3 regions of the Streptomyces sp. NPDC059743 genome follow, and region 2 is predicted to be linked to each of the others. Evidence: riboswitches for the same ligand, from Rfam matches in the RefSeq annotation. Region 2 holds a riboswitch; each other region holds the start of a gene.
What was found. A riboswitch is a leader RNA that binds a small molecule or an ion and turns the genes downstream of it on or off. The one in region 2 is predicted to bind thiamine pyrophosphate.
Positions count from the first base shown of each region.

Region 1: another riboswitch for thiamine pyrophosphate. It lies ahead of thiO (glycine oxidase ThiO); the one in region 2 lies ahead of ACFV6H_RS02945 (thiamine ABC transporter substrate binding subunit).
Region 3: another riboswitch for thiamine pyrophosphate. It lies ahead of thiC (phosphomethylpyrimidine synthase ThiC); the one in region 2 lies ahead of ACFV6H_RS02945 (thiamine ABC transporter substrate binding subunit).

Region 1 is NZ_JBHWGS010000006.1:95,835-101,754, reverse strand. Features, by position in the region: gene thiE (thiamine phosphate synthase) at 1-45, opposite strand, end outside; gene ACFV6H_RS13045 (Rv2175c family DNA-binding protein) at 176-541, opposite strand; gene ACFV6H_RS13040 (NAD(P)/FAD-dependent oxidoreductase) at 684-1,847, opposite strand; TPP riboswitch at 2,030-2,143, shown strand; gene thiO (glycine oxidase ThiO) at 2,141-3,334, shown strand; gene thiS (sulfur carrier protein ThiS) at 3,331-3,549, shown strand; gene ACFV6H_RS13025 (thiazole synthase) at 3,556-4,353, shown strand; gene pknB (Stk1 family PASTA domain-containing Ser/Thr kinase) at 4,794-5,920, shown strand, end outside.
Region 2 is NZ_JBHWGS010000001.1:637,938-643,857, forward strand. Features, by position in the region: gene pyrH (UMP kinase) at 1-531, shown strand, start outside; gene frr (ribosome recycling factor) at 658-1,215, shown strand; gene ACFV6H_RS02935 (phosphatidate cytidylyltransferase) at 1,215-2,300, shown strand; gene rlmN (23S rRNA (adenine(2503)-C(2))-methyltransferase RlmN) at 2,406-3,512, shown strand; TPP riboswitch at 3,635-3,760, shown strand; gene ACFV6H_RS02945 (thiamine ABC transporter substrate binding subunit) at 3,883-4,980, shown strand; gene ACFV6H_RS02950 (ABC transporter permease) at 5,070-5,920, shown strand, end outside.
Region 3 is NZ_JBHWGS010000011.1:20,799-26,718, forward strand. Features, by position in the region: gene ACFV6H_RS20215 (DUF5326 family protein) at 23-220, shown strand; gene ACFV6H_RS20220 (SsgA family sporulation/cell division regulator) at 853-1,287, shown strand; gene ACFV6H_RS20225 (YibE/F family protein) at 1,388-2,902, opposite strand; TPP riboswitch at 2,974-3,119, shown strand; gene thiC (phosphomethylpyrimidine synthase ThiC) at 3,112-4,959, shown strand; gene ACFV6H_RS20235 (hypothetical protein) at 5,086-5,913, opposite strand.

The sequences.
Region 1 (5,920 bases), on a different contig from region 2:
CGACGCACGGGCCCCGGGCACGGCAGACACACAGGCCCCTGGCATGGTCCCTGACATGGCATCGGGCATGGCCTCGGGCATGGGAAGTCCCCCCGTCGGGTCGGCGGTGTGCGGAGGTGCCGGGACCGCCACGCGGTCATGAAGGCACCGCCGCACACCGCGAATGGTGAGTGGATCAGACGGCGAGCGCCTGGGCCCGGCGCTTCACCTCCGTGCCGCGATTCTCGCTGAGCGCCTGTGCGGGCGTGCCCGGCAGGGTCGGGTCGGAAGTGAAGAGCCATTCGAGCATCTCTTCGTCGGTGAAGCCGTCGTCCCTCAGCAGCGTCAGGGTCCCGGCGAGGCCCTTGACGACCTTGCCGCCGTCGAGGAAGGCGGCGGGCACCTGGAGTGTCCTGTTCTCACCGCGGCGCACGGCGATGAGCTGCCCTTCCTTCACCAGCTGCCGCACGCGCGTCACCTCGACATCGAGGGCTTCCGCGATGTCGGGCAGGTGAAGCCAGGCGGGGACGAGAGCATCGATCTTTGCGTCAATCTCGGTCACACGACAAGCGTGCCATCCCGGACTGACAGACGCCACGAACCAAGTCCGCCCGGAGCAGCCCCGAGCAGCCACCACGCACGGCACGGAGCGCGTCACGGAGCACGGCACGGAGCGCGTCGCGATACCTCAGAGACACGAAACCTCAGAGAACGGCCTTGCGCAGCGGTACCGCGGGATCGGCGGCCCGCGCCCGGTCCAGCCGCGCGCCCGCCTCCATCAGCTTGCGGCCCTGCGCCAGATCGCGCGGCCTGCCGACGGCGAGCAGGGCCCTCAGCGCGCCGTCCCGCAGCCACACCACCGACCAGGCGGCGTCCGCCGGATCGCCGCGCCACACCAGGGTGTCCTCCGCCGTGTGATGGCCCGCGTACTGGACGAACCGGCCGAACTGCTCCGACCAGAAGTACGGCACGGGATCGTAGAGCTGCTCGCTCTCGCCGACGGCCTGGGCGGCGACCGTACGAGGGCCCTGGAGCGCGTTGTCCCAGTGGTGCACGAGCAGCCGCTCGCCGTAACGGGCGGACGGGAAGGACGCGCAGTCGCCGACCGCGTAGACATCGGGCAGGGACGTCGCCAGCCGCTCGTCCGCGACGATCGCGCCGTCCGGGCCCAGCGCGATACCGGAGCCGGTCAGCCAGTCCGTCGAGGGTCGCGCGCCTATGCCCACGACCACCGCGTCGGCGGACAGCCGCCGGCCGTCCGCGAGGAGCACCGCGCCCGGCTCGACACCGGCCACCCGTACACCGGTCAGCAGCGCGGCGCCGCTCTCCGCGTACCACCGCGCCATCGGTGCGGCGACCTCGGCCGGCAGGGCGCCCGGCAGCGGCCGGTCCGCCGCCTCCACGACCGTCACGGCACACCCGGCCTCGCGCGCGGCGGTGGTGAACTCCGCGCCGATCCATCCGGCGCCGACGACCACGATCCGGTCCCGCCGGCCGAGCACGGGCCGCAGCGCCTCGGCGTCGTCCAGGGTGCGCAGCAGATGGACGCCCGGCACGGCCACGGCGCCGGGCAGTCCGACCGGCTCCGCGCCGGTCGCGAGGACCAGTACGCCGTACGGGACGGGCCCGGCCGCGGTGTCGACCTCCCGCGCGTCCGGGCGCAGTCCGGTGACCTCGACGCCGAGTCTCAGCCGGACGGAGAGTGCCTCGAAGTCGATGTCGAAGGCCGAGCCGTCCGCCGTGCCCAGCAGGACCGCCTTGGAGAGCGGAGGCCGGTCGTACGGCGGATGAGGTTCCGCGCCGATCAGGGTGACCGGGCCCTCGTAGCCCTTCTCCCGCAGGGCCACGGCGGTCTGCACGCCCGCCATGCCCGCACCGACGATGACGACGCCCGGCCGTTCCCGCTGTCTCTGCGACTGCTCGTGTCTGCGCTGCTCGCTCACCCGATCACCTTAAGCAGCGGACGGACCGCAGGCGGAGGACCGTTCCGGCTCCCGCCCCGCCAGGACGGCCTTACCGCACGGCGGGCCGCGCGTTACGCTGGCCGTCGACACTACCTCGCGGGAGTCCGGACGCACCGGGCTGAGAGGGAGGCTGAAGCGGCCTCCGACCGTACGAACCTGATCCGGGTCATGCCGGCGAAGGGAGGGGCTGGACGCCCATGCAGTCGTCCCAGGAGAAGACCGCTTCCGATGTCCTGGTCATCGGCGGCGGAATCATCGGACTGGTCACGGCCTGGCGGGCCGCGCAGCACGGGCTGCGTACCGCCGTCGTCGATCCCGGTCCCGGCGGAGGCGCCGCGCGGGTCGCGGCGGGCATGCTCGCCGCCGTCACCGAACTCCACCACGGCGAACAGCTTCTGCTCGGGCTCAATCTCGCCTCGGCGGAGCGCTATCCGGAGTTCGTGGCCGAGCTGGAGGAGGCGAGCGGCCAGGAGACCGGCTACCGCGCCTGCGGCACGCTCGCCGTCGCCCTCGACACCGACGACCGCGCCGAGCTGCGCGAACTGCACGCCCTTCAGCAGCGCTCGGGCCTGACGTCCGAGTGGCTCACAGGACGCGAGTGCCGGCGTCTCGAACCGATGCTCGCGCCGGGCGTACGCGGCGGTCTGCGCGTGGACGGCGACCACCAGATCGATCCACGCCGGCTCGCCTCCGCCCTGCTCACCGCCTGTGAACGGGCCGGAGTGGTCTTCCACCGCGCCTGGGCCGAGCGGCTCTCCGTCGTACGGGACCGGGCCGCCGGTGCCGTACTGGACGACGGGCGCGCGCTCACCGCGGACCAGGTGGTACTGGCGGCCGGCAGTCTGAGCGGACGGCTGGCGGGCGTCCCTGACGAAGTCCTGCCGCCGGTACGGCCCGTCAAGGGCCAGGTCCTGCGGCTGACGGTGCCTCGTCCGTACGCGCCGTTCCTGTCCAGGACGGTACGGGCCGTGGTGCGCGGCAGCCAGGTGTATCTGGTGCCGCGCGAGAACGGCGAGCTGGTCGTCGGCGCCACCAGCGAGGAGCTGGGCTGGGACACCACGGTCACGGCGGGCGGAGTGTACGAGCTGCTGCGGGACGCGCACGAACTGGTTCCCGGCATCACCGAACTGCCGCTCACCGAGACCCGCGCGGGACTGCGTCCGGGCTCGCCTGACAACGCGCCGCTGCTGGGACCGACCGCGCTGCCGGGGCTGAGTCTCGCGACCGGGCACTACCGCAACGGCGTGCTGCTCACACCGGTCACCGGCGACGCGCTGGCCGCGGTGCTGACCACCGGCGAACTCCCGGACGTGGCGCGCCCGTTCACTCCGCGCCGCTTCACCTCCGTACCGCAGGACCTCACCTCCGTACCGCGGGAGCTGACCGTATGAGCACCTCTGTCCGTGTGACCGTCTCCGTGAACGGCGAGGCCCGCGATCTCGCCTCCGGCACCACCCTCGACATCCTGGTCGCCTCCCTCACTCCCGCGCCCTCGGGTGTCGCCGCCGCCGTCAACGAGACGGTGGTGCCGCGCGGCCACTGGTCCGGCACGGTGCTCGGCGACGGCGACCGGGTGGAAGTCCTCACCGCGGTCCAGGGAGGCTGAGCCGCCATGGCCGACGACCGGCTCACCATCGGCTCCACCGTCCTCAACTCACGGCTGATCATGGGCACGGGCGGAGCGCCCAGCCTGGACGTACTGGAACGCTGTCTGCGCGCCTCGGGCACGGAACTCACCACCGTCGCGATGCGTCGCCTCGATCCCACGGTCCAGGGCTCGGTCCTCTCCGTACTCGACTCCCTGGGCATCCGCGCCCTGCCCAACACGGCGGGCTGCTTCACGGCGGGCGAGGCGGTCCTGACCGCCAGGCTGGCGCGCGAGGCGCTCGGTACGGAGTGGATCAAGCTGGAGGTGGTCGCGGACGAGCGGACGCTGCTGCCCGACCCGATCGAACTGCTGGACGCGGCCGAGATCTTGGTCGACGACGGCTTCACGGTGCTGCCGTACACCAACGACGATCCCGTGCTCGCCAGAAAGCTGGAGGACGTGGGCTGCGCCGCGATCATGCCGCTGGGCTCGCCGATCGGCTCCGGCCTCGGGATCCGCAACCCGCACAACTTCGAGCTCATCGTGGAGCGGGCGGGCGTACCGGTGATCCTGGACGCGGGCGCGGGCACCGCGTCGGACGCGGCGCTGGCGATGGAGCTGGGGTGCGCGGCGGTGATGCTGGCGTCGGCGGTGACGCGGGCGCGGGAGCCGGTGCTGATGGCGGAGGCGATGCGGCACGCGGTGGAGGCGGGCCGGCTGGCGCGCCGGGCGGGCCGAATCCCTCGCCGCCACTTCGCGACGGCGTCGTCGCCAACGGACGGGTTGCCGTCCCTGGACCCGGAACGCCCGGCGTTCACGTAGCGGGCGCGCGCCGGGTCCGTCCGGCCGGCCGTTTCGTCCTCAATCGCCGGACGGGCTTGATTTTCCGGCCTGCGGCCGGGGCGCGATGGGGCGGGCCCCTACCGTCTGGGAACCCGGCACGGGGGTCGCCGGTTCCGTCCTCAAACGCCGGACGGGCTGGATATGCGGGCCCGGACAGAGTGGAAACCCGGCGTGCGGCGGGAGGGGGTCGGGGTCGCAGGAGGTGCGTGTCCGGACACTAAAGCGTGATTTGTGCCGCACACCGGCCCGCACGCGGCGTACGGGGGTCCGGGGGTGTCCCCCGGGAAAACACAGCATGCCGTCCGGACATGTACCTCCGGAGGCCCCGACACCCGCACCCACCACCCACCGCACCCCGCGCCGCAGGCGCGCAAGGCGCACACCGCGCCCGCCAGAACCCGCACCGTAGACTCAGGTTCGTGGATACGACCCTTCACGATCCCATCGTCGGGCAGGTGCTCGACGGGCGTTATCGCGTTGACGCGCGGATCGCCGTCGGTGGCATGGCCACGGTGTACCGGGCCGTCGACACCCGGCTGGACCGGGTTCTGGCGCTCAAGGTGATGCATCCGGCGCTCGCCGCCGACGTCGCCTTCGTGGAGCGGTTCATCCGTGAGGCCAAGTCGGTGGCCCGGCTGGCGCATCCCAATGTGGTCGCGGTCTTCGACCAGGGCGCGCAGGGCGCGTATGTCTATCTGGCGATGGAGTACGTCGCGGGCTGCACACTGCGCGATGTGCTGCGTGAGCGCGGCGCGCTTCAGCCGCGGGCCGCGCTGGACATCCTGGAGCCCGTGCTCGCCGCGCTCGGCGCGGCCCACCGGGCCGGGTTCGTCCACCGGGACATGAAGCCGGAGAACGTGCTGATCGGGGAGGACGGCCGGGTCAAGGTCGCGGACTTCGGGCTCGTACGGGCCGTAGGAGATGTCACCAATACGACCGGGACCGTGCTCGGCACCGTGTCGTATCTCGCGCCCGAACAGATCGAGTACGGCACGTCCGACACCCGGGTCGATGTGTACGCCTGCGGCGTCGTCCTCCACGAGATGCTGACCGGTGCCAAGCCGCACGGCGGGGTCACTCCCGCGCAGGTGCTCTACCGGCATCTGAACGAGGACGTGCCCGCGCCGTCGGCCGCCGTTCCCGGGCTCGCCGCCGAGCTGGACGAGCTGGTCGCGGCGGCCACCGCCCGGGATCCGGAGCGGCGGCCCGACGACGCGGTGGCGCTGCTCGCCAGGGCCCGTGTGGCGCGCGCCGCGCTCAGTGACGCGCAGCTCGACGCCGTACCACCCAGGGCCAGGGCCACCGCGGTGACGGGCGCCGAGAACCGTACGGCGGTGATTCCGCGCCGTGTCCTTCCCGCCGAGGAGCAGATCCATCACACCAGCCGGCTGGAGATGCCTCCCCCCGGCCCGCCGCCGACCGGCCCGCGCCGGCGCGTGGCCGTGCCGCGCAGAGGCATCGTGGCGGCGGTCGTCGCCGTACTGCTGGTGCTCGGTGTCGGCGCGGGTGTCTGGTACATCAATTCCGGTCAGTTCACCCGCGTTCC
Region 2 (5,920 bases):
GACCGGGCACGCTCCGACTACATGGGCATGCTCGGCACGGTGATGAACTGCCTGGCCCTCCAGGACTTCCTGGAGAAGGAAGGCATCGACTCCCGCGTCCAGACCGCCATCACCATGGGCCAGGTCGCGGAGCCGTACATCCCGCTGCGCGCCGTGCGCCATATGGAGAAGGGCCGTGTGGTCATCTTCGGCGCCGGTATGGGCATGCCGTACTTCTCCACCGACACCACCGCCGCCCAGCGTGCGCTGGAGATCGACGCCCAGGCGCTGCTGATGGGTAAGAACGGTGTGGACGGGGTGTACGACTCGGACCCCAAGACCAACCCCGACGCGGTCAAGTTCGACGCGCTGGAGTACAGCGAGGTGATTGCGGGTGATCTGCGCGTCGCCGACATGACCGCGATCACGCTGTGCCAGGACAACAAACTGCCGATTCTTGTCTTCGAATTGCTGAAGGAAGGCAATATCGCGCGTGCGGTCAAGGGTGAGAAGATCGGCACGCTCGTGAGCGACCAGGGCACCCGGACCTGATCCGGGCCGGCCCCGTACGGGATGGACAGAGCCCTGCCGGTCGGACACCGTGCAGGAGAAGACGCGACGCAGGTTCCGCCGGCCCACGCGCACGCCGGGCCCACTCAAGACACGCAGGAGCAAGTGGTGATCGAAGAGACCCTCCTCGAGGCCGAGGAGAAGATGGAGAAGGCCGTCCTGGTCGCCAAAGACGACTTCGCCGCGATCCGCACAGGGCGGGCACATCCGGCGATGTTCAACAAGATCGTGGCGGACTACTACGGTGCCCTGACCCCGATCAACCAGCTCGCCTCGTTCGCCGTGCCCGAGGCGCGGATGGCCGTGGTGACCCCGTTCGACAAGAGCGCCCTGCGCAATATCGAGCAGGCGATCCGTGACTCCGACCTCGGCGTCAACCCGAGCAACGACGGCAATATCATCCGGGTGGTGTTCCCGGAGCTGACCCAGGACCGCCGCAAGGAGTTCATCAAGGTCGCCAAGACCAAGGCCGAGGACTCGAAGATCTCGATCCGCGCGGTCCGCCGCAAGGCCAAGGAGACCATCGACAAACTGGTCAAGGACGGCGAGGTCGGCGAGGACGAGGGACGCCGCGCGGAGAAGGAGCTCGACGACACCACCGCGAAGTATGTCGCGCAGGTGGACGAGCTGCTCAAGCACAAGGAAGCCGAGCTGCTCGAGGTCTGATGAACGACTCTTCCCGGGGAGCCCCGCCGACGGCCGGTTACTCCGGTTACACCGACTACTGGGGACCGACCGACCACGGGGCCGCCCCGGCGGGTCCCGCATACGACGCGCTGGACACACAGCAGACTCGGCCCATGCCCATCGTGCCCGACGGACCCGCGAACGGCGGGGACCAGGATGACGACCGGGAGGGTGCTCGGCCGGGCGGCCCTCTGTTCCGTGACGAGACGCCACAGGAGCCCATGGGAGCACAGTCACCACCGCCACCGAGGAAGCGGGCGGGCCGTGATCTGCGCGCGGCCATAGGAGTGGGCCTCGGCCTCGGTGTGGTCGTCGTGGCGTCGCTCTTCATCGTCAAGGCCGTGTTCGTGGGTGTCGTCGCGGTCGCGGTGGTCGTCGGGCTGTGGGAGCTGACCTCGCGGCTGGACGAGAAGAAGGGCATCAAGGCCCCGCTGGTACCGCTGGCGATCGGCGGCGCCGCGATGGTCGTCGCCGGCTATCTGCGCGGTGCCGAGGGCGCCTGGGTCGCGATGGCCCTGACGGCGCTCGCGGTGCTGGTCTGGCGGATGACGGAACCGCCCGAGGGCTATCTGAAGGACGTCACGGCCGGGATCTTCGCCGCGTTCTACGTACCGTTCCTGGCCACCTTCGTGACGATGATGCTCACGGCGGACGACGGTCCGTGGCGGGTCCTGATGTTCATGGTGCTCACGGTCGTCAGCGACACGGGCGCGTACGCGGTCGGCTGGCGCTTCGGTACGCACAAGCTCGCGCCGCGCATCAGCCCTGGCAAGACCAGGGAAGGGCTGGCCGGAGCCATCGTCTTCGCCATGGTGGCGGGCGCGCTCTGTATGCAGTTCCTGATCAACGACGGGATCTGGTGGCAGGGCCTGCTGCTGGGACTGGCGGTCGCGGCCACCGCCACACTCGGCGATCTCGGCGAGTCCATGATCAAGCGCGATCTCGGCATCAAGGACATGGGCACCCTGCTGCCGGGACACGGCGGCATCATGGACCGGCTCGACTCGCTGCTGCCCACGGCGCCGGTGTTCTGGCTGCTGCTGGTGATCTTCGTCGGATCCTGACCGGGCGCCTTCGGTCACGCTTGTGACCAGGCCCGATACCGTACGGAGGCCCGTTGTCCACAGGACAGCGGGCCTCCTTCGTATGTCTGCGACACTGGATCCACCATGCCTGTACCTGGAGAACTCACCTTTGTCGCGCCCCGCGGAGCCAAGAAGCCCCCGCGGCATCTCGCCGACCTCACTCCCGCCGAGCGCCGCGAGGCCGTCGCCGCGATGGGCGAGAAGGCGTTCCGTGCCAAGCAGCTTTCGCAGCACTACTTCGCGCGGTTCGCACACGATCCCGAGCAGTGGACCGACATCCCGGCCGCCGCGCGTCAGAAGCTCGCGGCGGAGCTGCTGCCCGAGCTGATGTCGGTGGTGCGGCATATCTCCTGCGACGACGACACCACCCGTAAGACGCTCTGGCGGCTGCACGACGGCACTCTGGTCGAGTCCGTGCTGATGCGCTATCCGGACAGGGTCACGATGTGTATCTCGTCGCAGGCGGGCTGCGGGATGAACTGCCCGTTCTGCGCCACAGGACAGGCCGGTCTCGACCGCAATCTGTCCACCGCCGAGATCGTGCACCAGATCGTGGACGGGATGCGTGCCCTGCGCGACGGCGATGTGCCGGGCGGGCCCTCCCGGCTGTCGAACATCGTCTTCATGGGCATGGGCGAACCGCTCGCCAACTACAGGCGGGTGGTCGGCGCGATCCGCCGGCTGACCGATCCCGAGCCCGACGGTCTGGGACTGTCGCAGCGCGGGATCACCGTCTCGACGGTCGGTCTGGTGCCCGCGATGCTGCGCTTCGCCGACGAGGGCTTCAAGTGCCGGCTCGCGGTCTCCCTGCACGCGCCCGACGACGAGCTGCGCGACACCCTCGTCCCGGTCAATACGCGCTGGAAGGTACGGGAAGTGCTGGACGCGGCGTGGGAGTACGCGGAGAAGTCGGGCCGCCGGGTCTCCATCGAGTACGCGCTGATCCGTGACATCAACGACCAGGCGTGGCGCGGCGACCGGCTGGGCCGGCTGCTCAAGGGCAAGCGGGTGCACGTCAATCTGATCCCGCTCAACCCGACACCGGGATCGAAGTGGACGGCCTCGCGGCCCGAGGACGAAAAGGCCTTTGTCGAGGCGATCGCGGCCCATGGAGTGCCCGTGACCGTACGGGACACCCGCGGCCAGGAGATCGACGGAGCGTGTGGGCAGTTGGCCGCGTCGGAGCGGTAGGGCGTCGTGGCTCCTGGCGGGCGGGCCGCGCGGCCGACGGACCTGCCCGTGAGCAGGCTGTCTCGGAGGTGAACCGGGCCTGGATATGCGGTGCATGTAACCTTGGCGCGAACGCATTGCATATTTTCCGACAGGGGAGCGCCACAGCGCTGAGAGTGTGGCATATGTCCGTGAGAGCGGGCAGCGGCCACAGACCCTCTGAACCTCGCCCAGGTCATTCTGGGTAGGAAGTTCGGTCACCACTCAAGCTGTTGCGCCCTGCCCGGAGTCCGGTCCGTCCGGACTCCGGGCAGGGCCGCGTCTTCTCCTGGACATCCCAGGAGGAAAATCAGTGAGCACCACATCAGTGAGCACCATCAGCGTCAGAAGAATGGCGGTCGCCGCGGTCGCCGCCGCGCTCGGTGTCTCCTCGCTCGCCGCCTGCGGCGGCTCCGACGGCTCCGCGTCGTCCGGCGACAGCGCCGGTACGGGCGGTGGCGGGACGGCGTCGAAGACCGTCACTCTGGTCAGCCACGACTCGTTCAACGCCACTCCCGCCGTGCTCAAGGAGTTCACCGCGCGGACCGGCTACACGGTCAAGGTGCTCAAGAGCGGAGACGCGGGCGAGGCCCTCAACAAGGAGATCCTGACCAAAGGTTCGCCTCAGGGCGATGTCTTCTTCGGCGTCGACAACACCCTGCTCTCCCGCGCCCTCGACAACGGTCTCTTCACGCCGTACGAGGCGAAGGGCCTCGACCAGGTCGACGCGGTCACCCGGCTCGACGGGAGCAAGAACCGCGTCACACCGATCGACACCGGCGATATCTGTGTCAACTACGACAAGAAGTATTTCGCGGACAAGAAGCTCGCACCTCCGCAGTCTTTTGACGATCTGATCAAGCCGCAGTACAAGAATCTGCTGGTCACCGAGAACGCCGCGACCTCCTCGCCCGGTCTCGGCTTCCTCCTCGGCACGGCCGCGCGGTACGGCGACAACGGCTGGCAGGAGTACTGGAAGAAGCTGAAGGCCAACGGCGTCCAGGTCGTGGACAGCTGGGAGCAGGCCTACAACGAGAGCTTCTCGGGCTCGGCCGGAGGCAAGAAGGCCAAGGCCGACCGTCCGCTCGTCGTCTCGTACGCCTCCAGCCCGCCCGTCGAGGTGCTGTACGCCGAACCGCAGCCGAAGGAGGCCCCGACCGGAGTCTCCACCGGCACCTGCTTCCGGCAGATCGAGTTCGCCGGGCTGCTCACGGGCGCGAGGAACGAGGCGGGCGGCAAGGCCCTGCTGGACTTTCTGATCAGCGAGACCTTCCAGGCGGACATGCCGCTCAATATGTTCGTCAACCCGGTCGTCAAGAGTGTGGAGCTGCCCGAGCTGTTCACGAAGTTCGGCGCGACGGTCAGCGAGCCCGAGACCGTGGCACCCGACAAGATCGCCGCCAACCGTGAGCAGTGGATCCAGTCGTGGACCTCACTCGTGGTGAAGTAGCCGGCAAAGCGGCGAGCCGGGACCGGCAGACCCGTCGTACTCCGGAGAGAAGGCGGGCCGGGCGCGCGAACGCCGTCCGGCTCGCCCTCATGGCCGTGCCCGTCGCGTTCTTCGCAGTCTTCTTCGCCTATCCCGTGGCCGCGATCGTCGGCCGTGGGCTCAAGGCCGACGGTGCCTGGCGGTTCGGCCGCGTCGGTGACGTACTGAGCCGTCCCGACATCCTCGACGTCCTGTGGTTCACCACCTGGCAGGCGCTCGCCTCCACCGCGCTCACTCTGCTGATCGCACTGCCCGGCGCGTACGTTTTCGCACGCTTCGACTTCCCCGGCAGACAACTCCTGCGCGCGGTGGTCACCGTCCCGTTCGTCCTGCCCACGGTCGTCGTCGGTACGGCTTTCCTCGCGCTGCTCGGGCGCGGCGGACTGCTGGACGAGCTGTGGGGCGTACGGCTCGACACCACCGTCTGGGCGATCCTCCTCGCCCATGTCTTCTTCAACTACGCCGTGGTCATCAGGACCGTGGGCGGTCTGTGGGCGCAGCTCGATCCGCGCCAGGAGGAGGCCGCGCGAGTGCTGGGCGCGGGCCGGCTCATGGCCTGGTGGCGAGTGACGCTGCCGGCCCTCGCGCCCGCCGTGGCCGCCGCCGCGCTGATGGTCTTCCTCTTCACCTTCACCTCCTTCGGCGTCGTACAGATCCTGGGCGGCCCCGCCTACTCCACCCTGGAGGTGGAGATCTACCGGCAGACCGCGCAACTGCTCGACCTGCCCACCGCGGCCGTGCTCACACTCGTACAGTTCGCGGCGGTCGGCGGTGTGCTGGCCGTGCACGCGTGGACCGTACGCAGACGCGAGGGCGCGCTGAAACTGGTCGATCCCGCGCTGACCGCGCGCAGACCGCGCGGCGCCGGGCAGTGGGCGCTGCTCGGCGGAGTGCTCGGCAC
Region 3 (5,920 bases), on a different contig from region 2:
TCGGTGAAGCGAGGTAAGGACGATGGCGGTTCGGGAGCTACTCACGGGGTTGCCCTGGTGGGTGAAGTGGATCGCGGTGCCCGTGATCGCCATCGTCGTGTTCGGTGGACTGATCATGAGCGTGGTCGCGTTTGTGATCGGAGTGCTCTTCAAGGTGCTGATCTTTGTGGCACTCGTCGGCGGACTCATCTATGTCGTACGGAAGTTCATGTCCTCCTAGCCCTCGCGGGGCGACCGGCAGGGACCGGTGAGGAACGGTAGGGACCGGACCGGTACGGACTTGTAGGACAGACCGCGCGTACGGCTGTTAGCCCGCGCGAGGGAAAGGTGAACCGGAAACCATCCCGGGGAGCGGCCTGCCCCTAGAGTGACAAATCCCACCGCTCCCCGGTCTCCCTCAGGAGTGCGGCGGGCGCGCGGGGGCGGCCCCCGCGGGCGGGCTCTCGCCCGTCGGCATGCCTGGGGGCGACTTTGGCCACGGTTACAGAAAGCGCAGCTCCGAGTGTTTTCGCCCTCGGTGAGGCTGTGCAGAATCGTCGCGGCAGGATTACCGACTCGATCGGCCGCCGGCACGACACGCGCCGGCACGACGACACGCTCGACGCGCCCGTCCGTTTTGGATCCGTGGCGGCGACCGTGGCTGTTTCTGTGCCACTCCACGAGCGAGGGCAACGGCTCCCGGCAGTCGAGCGATTACACAGAGAGACCGGATCGCTGCTCAGCGCGCTCGCCTTCTCTATCTGTATCTGAAAAATTACTCCTTGTGATCTGCTAGCGCTTACAGGACGATTGCGTCAAGAGGGTCAACGGGGATCATTCCCAGCCACTGTTTCATCTACTCCGGAGTACACGATGCGCGAGTCGGTGCAGGCCGAGGTCCTGATGAGCTTCCTTGTCTCGGAGGAGCTGGCGTTCCGGATCCCGGTGGAACTCCATTACGAGATGAGAGATCCCTACGCCGTGCGCATGACATTCCATCTGCCCGGCGATGCGCCTGTCACCTGGACCTTCGGCCGTGAGCTGCTGCTCGACGGGATCAACACGCCGAGCGGTGACGGCGATGTGCATATCGCGCCCACCGAGCCCGAGGACCTCTCCGATGTCCATATCCGGCTCCAGGTCGGCGACGATCACGCGCTCTTCCGCGTCAGTGCCGCGCCTCTGGTGGCCTTCCTCGACCGCACGGACCGACTGGTTCCGCTCGGTCAGGAGCGCACGCTCGGTGACTTCGAGGGCAATCTTGAGGAGGCGCTCGGCCGCATCCTGGCCGAGGAGAATGCCGGCTGAGCCGGTCCGAACGGGGCCGTCCGGGTGATCCTTTACGGCCGAACGGATTTCCGGACGGGACGGCGATTTCCGGGCCGGGACGGCAGAGGGACCAGAGGGACTACTTCTTGCGGCGTCGGCCCTTGCCGCCGCCCAGTTTGCGCGCCGGTGCGCTCTGTACCGGCAGTGACGGCGCCGCTTCCGGGCCCTCGGGATCCGAGAGGCCCGCCGGGCCTGTCGTACTCGTCGGGCCTGCTGGACCTGCCGGGCCTGCCGGACCCGCCGACCAGGGGCCCGCTGTCCCACCAGGAGCCGGATACGGCGGTGTGGGAGGCAGAGCCTCCGTCGGGGCCGTCGTCGGGGCCACTGGCGAGTCCTTCTGCCCCGAGCGATCGGCGGAGACCACCAGCGCCGCCAGCGCCGTGGTCACCGGCACCGATGCGACCAGACCGATCGAGCCCACCAGCGTTCTGACGATCTCCTCCGCCACCAGCTCACTGTTCGCGACCGTACCCACGCCCGACTGCGCGATCGAGAAGAGCAGCAGCAGCGGCAGCGCGGCGCCCGCGTAGGCGAGGACGAGCGTATTGACCACCGAGGCGATATGGTCCCGGCCGATCCGGATACCGGCCCGGTAGAGGGCACGCGGTCCCATCGACGGATCCGCCTGATGCAGCTCCCAGACCGCCGAGGTCTGTGTGACGGTCACATCGTCGAGCACACCGAGTGAACCGATGATGACGCCCGCCAGCAGCAGACCGCTCATATCGATTTCGGGATAGAGGCCATGGATCAGCCCGGTGTTGTCGTCGGTATTGCCGGTCAGGCTCGCCCAGCCGATGAAGAGCGAGCCCAGCAGCCCGATCAGCAGCAGTGAGATCAGTGTGCCGAGGACCGCGACCGAGGTACGGGCTGTCAGACCGTGACACATATAGAGCGCGAGCAGCATGATCGCGCTGGCCCCGACCACCGCCACGACCAGCGGATTCGAGCCCTGAAGAATCGCGGGCAGGATGAACAGTGTCAGCACGGCGAAGGAGACGGCGAGTGCGACCAGGGCCATGAGACCGCGCAGCCGCCCCACCACGACCACCGCCAGGGCGAAGATCCCCGCCAGCAGGGCCATGGGGAATCTGCGGTTCACATCCGTCACGGAGTACTGGAGATCGCGAGGCGCGTCGGGTGCGTATGCCACCACTACGCCCTGTTTCACGTGAAACTGTCGCGGTGCGTCCGGCTGGACGACCTCGATAAAGGTCCGCCCTTTCTCCTTGCCGCTGGTGACCTCGATCGTCGCCTTGGTGCAGTCACCGTTCTCCGCCCGCTCCGCCTCACGTCCCTGAGGTTTTGAGGTATCGCCGGTGGACGGGATCTGGGCGGCGTTCACGTCCTTGCAGTCGACCGACTGGATCTGTACCACCCGGCCCTGCTCGGTCTGCCGGTCGAAGCCCACACCGGTGCGCTCATGCGCCGGTGCGCCACCCGGCCAGAGCACGGCCAGCCCGACGACCACCGCAGTCGCGAACGGAATCAGGACCGCGGCGATGACCTTGCGAAGGTGCTGGGAGACCGGCGCGGCGGGGCCATGGCTGTGCGAGTGTCCGTGTGATTCGTGGGTCTGCTGGGGTGAGGTCACCCTCCGATCATCGCAAGAAGCCAGAGGCCCTCTGTTCAGCACGCCGGATATGACGCTAGCGTGGGGGCACCTTTTGCACACGCGGGAGCTCGGAGCACCGGGCTGAGAGGGCGCTGACTGTGTAGTCCCGGGGAGTATCCCCAGGACTCCTGAGCTGCGCCGACCGCTGAACCTGTTACCGGGTAATGCCGGCGTAGGGAGTAGGTCTCATGACCGTTCAGGACGCACACACGCCTGCCTCCGATTCGGGAGATCCGATCGAGGCCCAGAGGTCCATCGGCTGGCACAAGGGATATGTCCAGGGCTCACGCCCCGACCTTCAGGTGCCGGTCCGCCGGGTGCACCTCACCAACGGCCAGGATGTGACGCTGTACGACACCTCGGGGCCGTACACCGATCCCACCGTCGAGACCGATGTACGCCGCGGTCTCGCGCCGCTGCGGGAGAACTGGATCATCGGGCGAGGTGACACCGAGGAGTACGCGGGCCGGCCGGTCCGTCCCGAGGACGACGGGCTCAAGCACACGGCGCCGCGCGGAGGACTGCGTAACCTCGACGCGGTCTTCCCGGGCCGGCCGCGTCAGCCGCGCCGGGGCCGGAGCGGGCAGGTGGTGACACAGCTCGCGTACGCCCGTCGCGGAGACATCACACCGGAGATGGAGTATGTCGCGATCCGCGAGAACGTGTCTCCGGAGGTCGTCCGCGAGGAGATCGCCGCGGGCCGCGCCGTACTGCCGGCGAATGTCAATCACCCGGAGATCGAGCCGATGATCATCGGCAAGCGGTTCCTGGTCAAGGTCAACGCCAACATCGGCAATTCCGCGGTCACTTCCTCCATCGAGGAGGAGGTGGAGAAGATGACCTGGGCGACGCGCTGGGGCGCCGACACGGTCATGGACCTCTCCACCGGCCGCAATATCCACACCACGCGTGAGTGGGTGCTGCGCAACTCCCCCGTGCCGATCGGCACCGTGCCGCTCTACCAGGCGCTGGAGAAGGTCGACGGCAGGGCCGAGGAGCTGACCTGGGAGATCTACAAGGACACGGTCGTCGAGCAGGCCGAGCAGGGCGTCGACTACATGACGGTCCATGCCGGTGTACTGCTGCGCTATGTGCCGCTGACGGCGCGCCGTAAGACGGGCATCGTCTCGCGGGGCGGCTCGATCATGGCGGCCTGGTGTCTGGCGCACCACAAGGAGTCGTTCCTGTACGAGAACTTCGAGGAGCTGTGCGAGATCCTCGCGGCGTACGACGTGACGTACTCCCTGGGCGACGGTCTGCGGCCGGGCTCCATCGCGGATGCCAACGACGAGGCCCAGTTCGCCGAGCTGCGGACGCTCGGGGAGCTGAACTCCACCGCGAAGCGGCTGGGCGTACAGACGATGATCGAAGGGCCGGGCCATGTCCCGATGCACAAGATCAAGGAGAACATCGACCTTCAGCAGGAGATCTGCGAGGAGGCGCCGTTCTACACGCTCGGCCCGCTGACGACCGATGTGGCTCCGGCGTACGACCACATCACCTCCGGGATCGGTGCGGCGATGATCGCCTGGTGGGGGACGGCGATGCTCTGCTATGTCACGCCCAAGGAGCACCTCGGTCTGCCGAACCGGGACGACGTCAAGACCGGTGTCATCACCTACAAGATCGCAGCCCATGCGGCGGATCTCGCCAAGGGCCATCCGGGAGCGCAGGACTGGGACGACGCCCTTTCCGACGCCCGGTTCGAGTTCCGCTGGGAGGACCAGTTCAATCTGGCCCTCGACCCGGACACGGCCCGGGAGTTCCACGACGAGACCCTCCCGGCCGAACCGGCGAAGACGGCCCACTTCTGCTCGATGTGCGGCCCCAAGTTCTGCTCGATGAAGATCTCGCAGGACATCCGGCAGCGGCACGGCGGCGACATGGCGAGTGGCGGGACGGCAGGCGCCGGTACGGAGGGCACCGGTACGGAGGACACCGTGTTCGGAACCGCCGAGATCGAGGCGGGCATGGCCCAGAAGTCCAAGGAGTTCGCGGCGAGCGGCAATCGCGTATATCTGCCGCTGGCTGACTGATCTGGAGACTCGCGGTAGGTGAGCGGTGGCGGCCTCGGTCCGAGGTCCGGGCCCCACCGCTCACACCGGCTGTCTGACGACGTCTCCGGGGCCGTCGGCGGTCCCCGGTGCCGTCAGCGCCGTACGTCACTCCGGGTGGTGGTCCGGGCCGCCGAAGTCGGGGCTGGTGAAGTCCGGGCTGGTGAAGCTCGGGCGCTGGCCGGTGGTGGCTCCTTCGTCCGGGCTGGTGAAGTCGGGCCGGCTGTAGCCGATCTTGGGCAGATGCTTGATCGACCTGGGCGGCGGCGCGGCCGGATCCGCGCTCGGGTCGGCCAGAGCGGCGCGTAGGAAGGGCAGAATGCCGCGCTCCAGCAGGGCATGGCGCCAGGCCTCCCGCGCACGGGCCACTTCGTCCGGCAGCTCACCGCTCGTCGGCTCCTCGGCCGGAAGCTGGGTCGAGCTGTTGCGCAGGGCCGTGATCAGCAGGCCTGTCGCGGCGGCCAGGATGCCTATCGCGGTGATGGCACCGAAGAACCAGCCCACGGCGACCAGGCTGTCGGCGAACGCGGGCGGCCGGCTGAGCGCCTTGAGGAGATAACCGACGAGCAGGAAGATCACCGCGGCCGTGCCTCCGAGCACCGGGAGCAGCACGGTGACAACAGCCGTCAGCCCCGCACCGGATCCCGTCGGCTCGCTTCCCTCCGGCTCCAGCACGGAATCGCGGACCGAGACCGAGGGCCCCGGCGAGCGTGACTCCTCGCGGATCTTTCTGTAGTGCTCGTACTCGGCGGCTGCGGCCGTCGTTATCAGCGCCGTGGCGTTCAGCGTCATCGTGCGGAGCTGCTCATTGTTGAGCCGCTCCCCGACCGTGTCGAGATCCGGCCGGTCGTGCGCGTTGCGCAGCACGTCATCGAGGATCCGCTCGAAATCCGCGCGATCCTCGCTCAGCAGGTGTGGAGCGCTGTTCATGTGCATCCCCCGA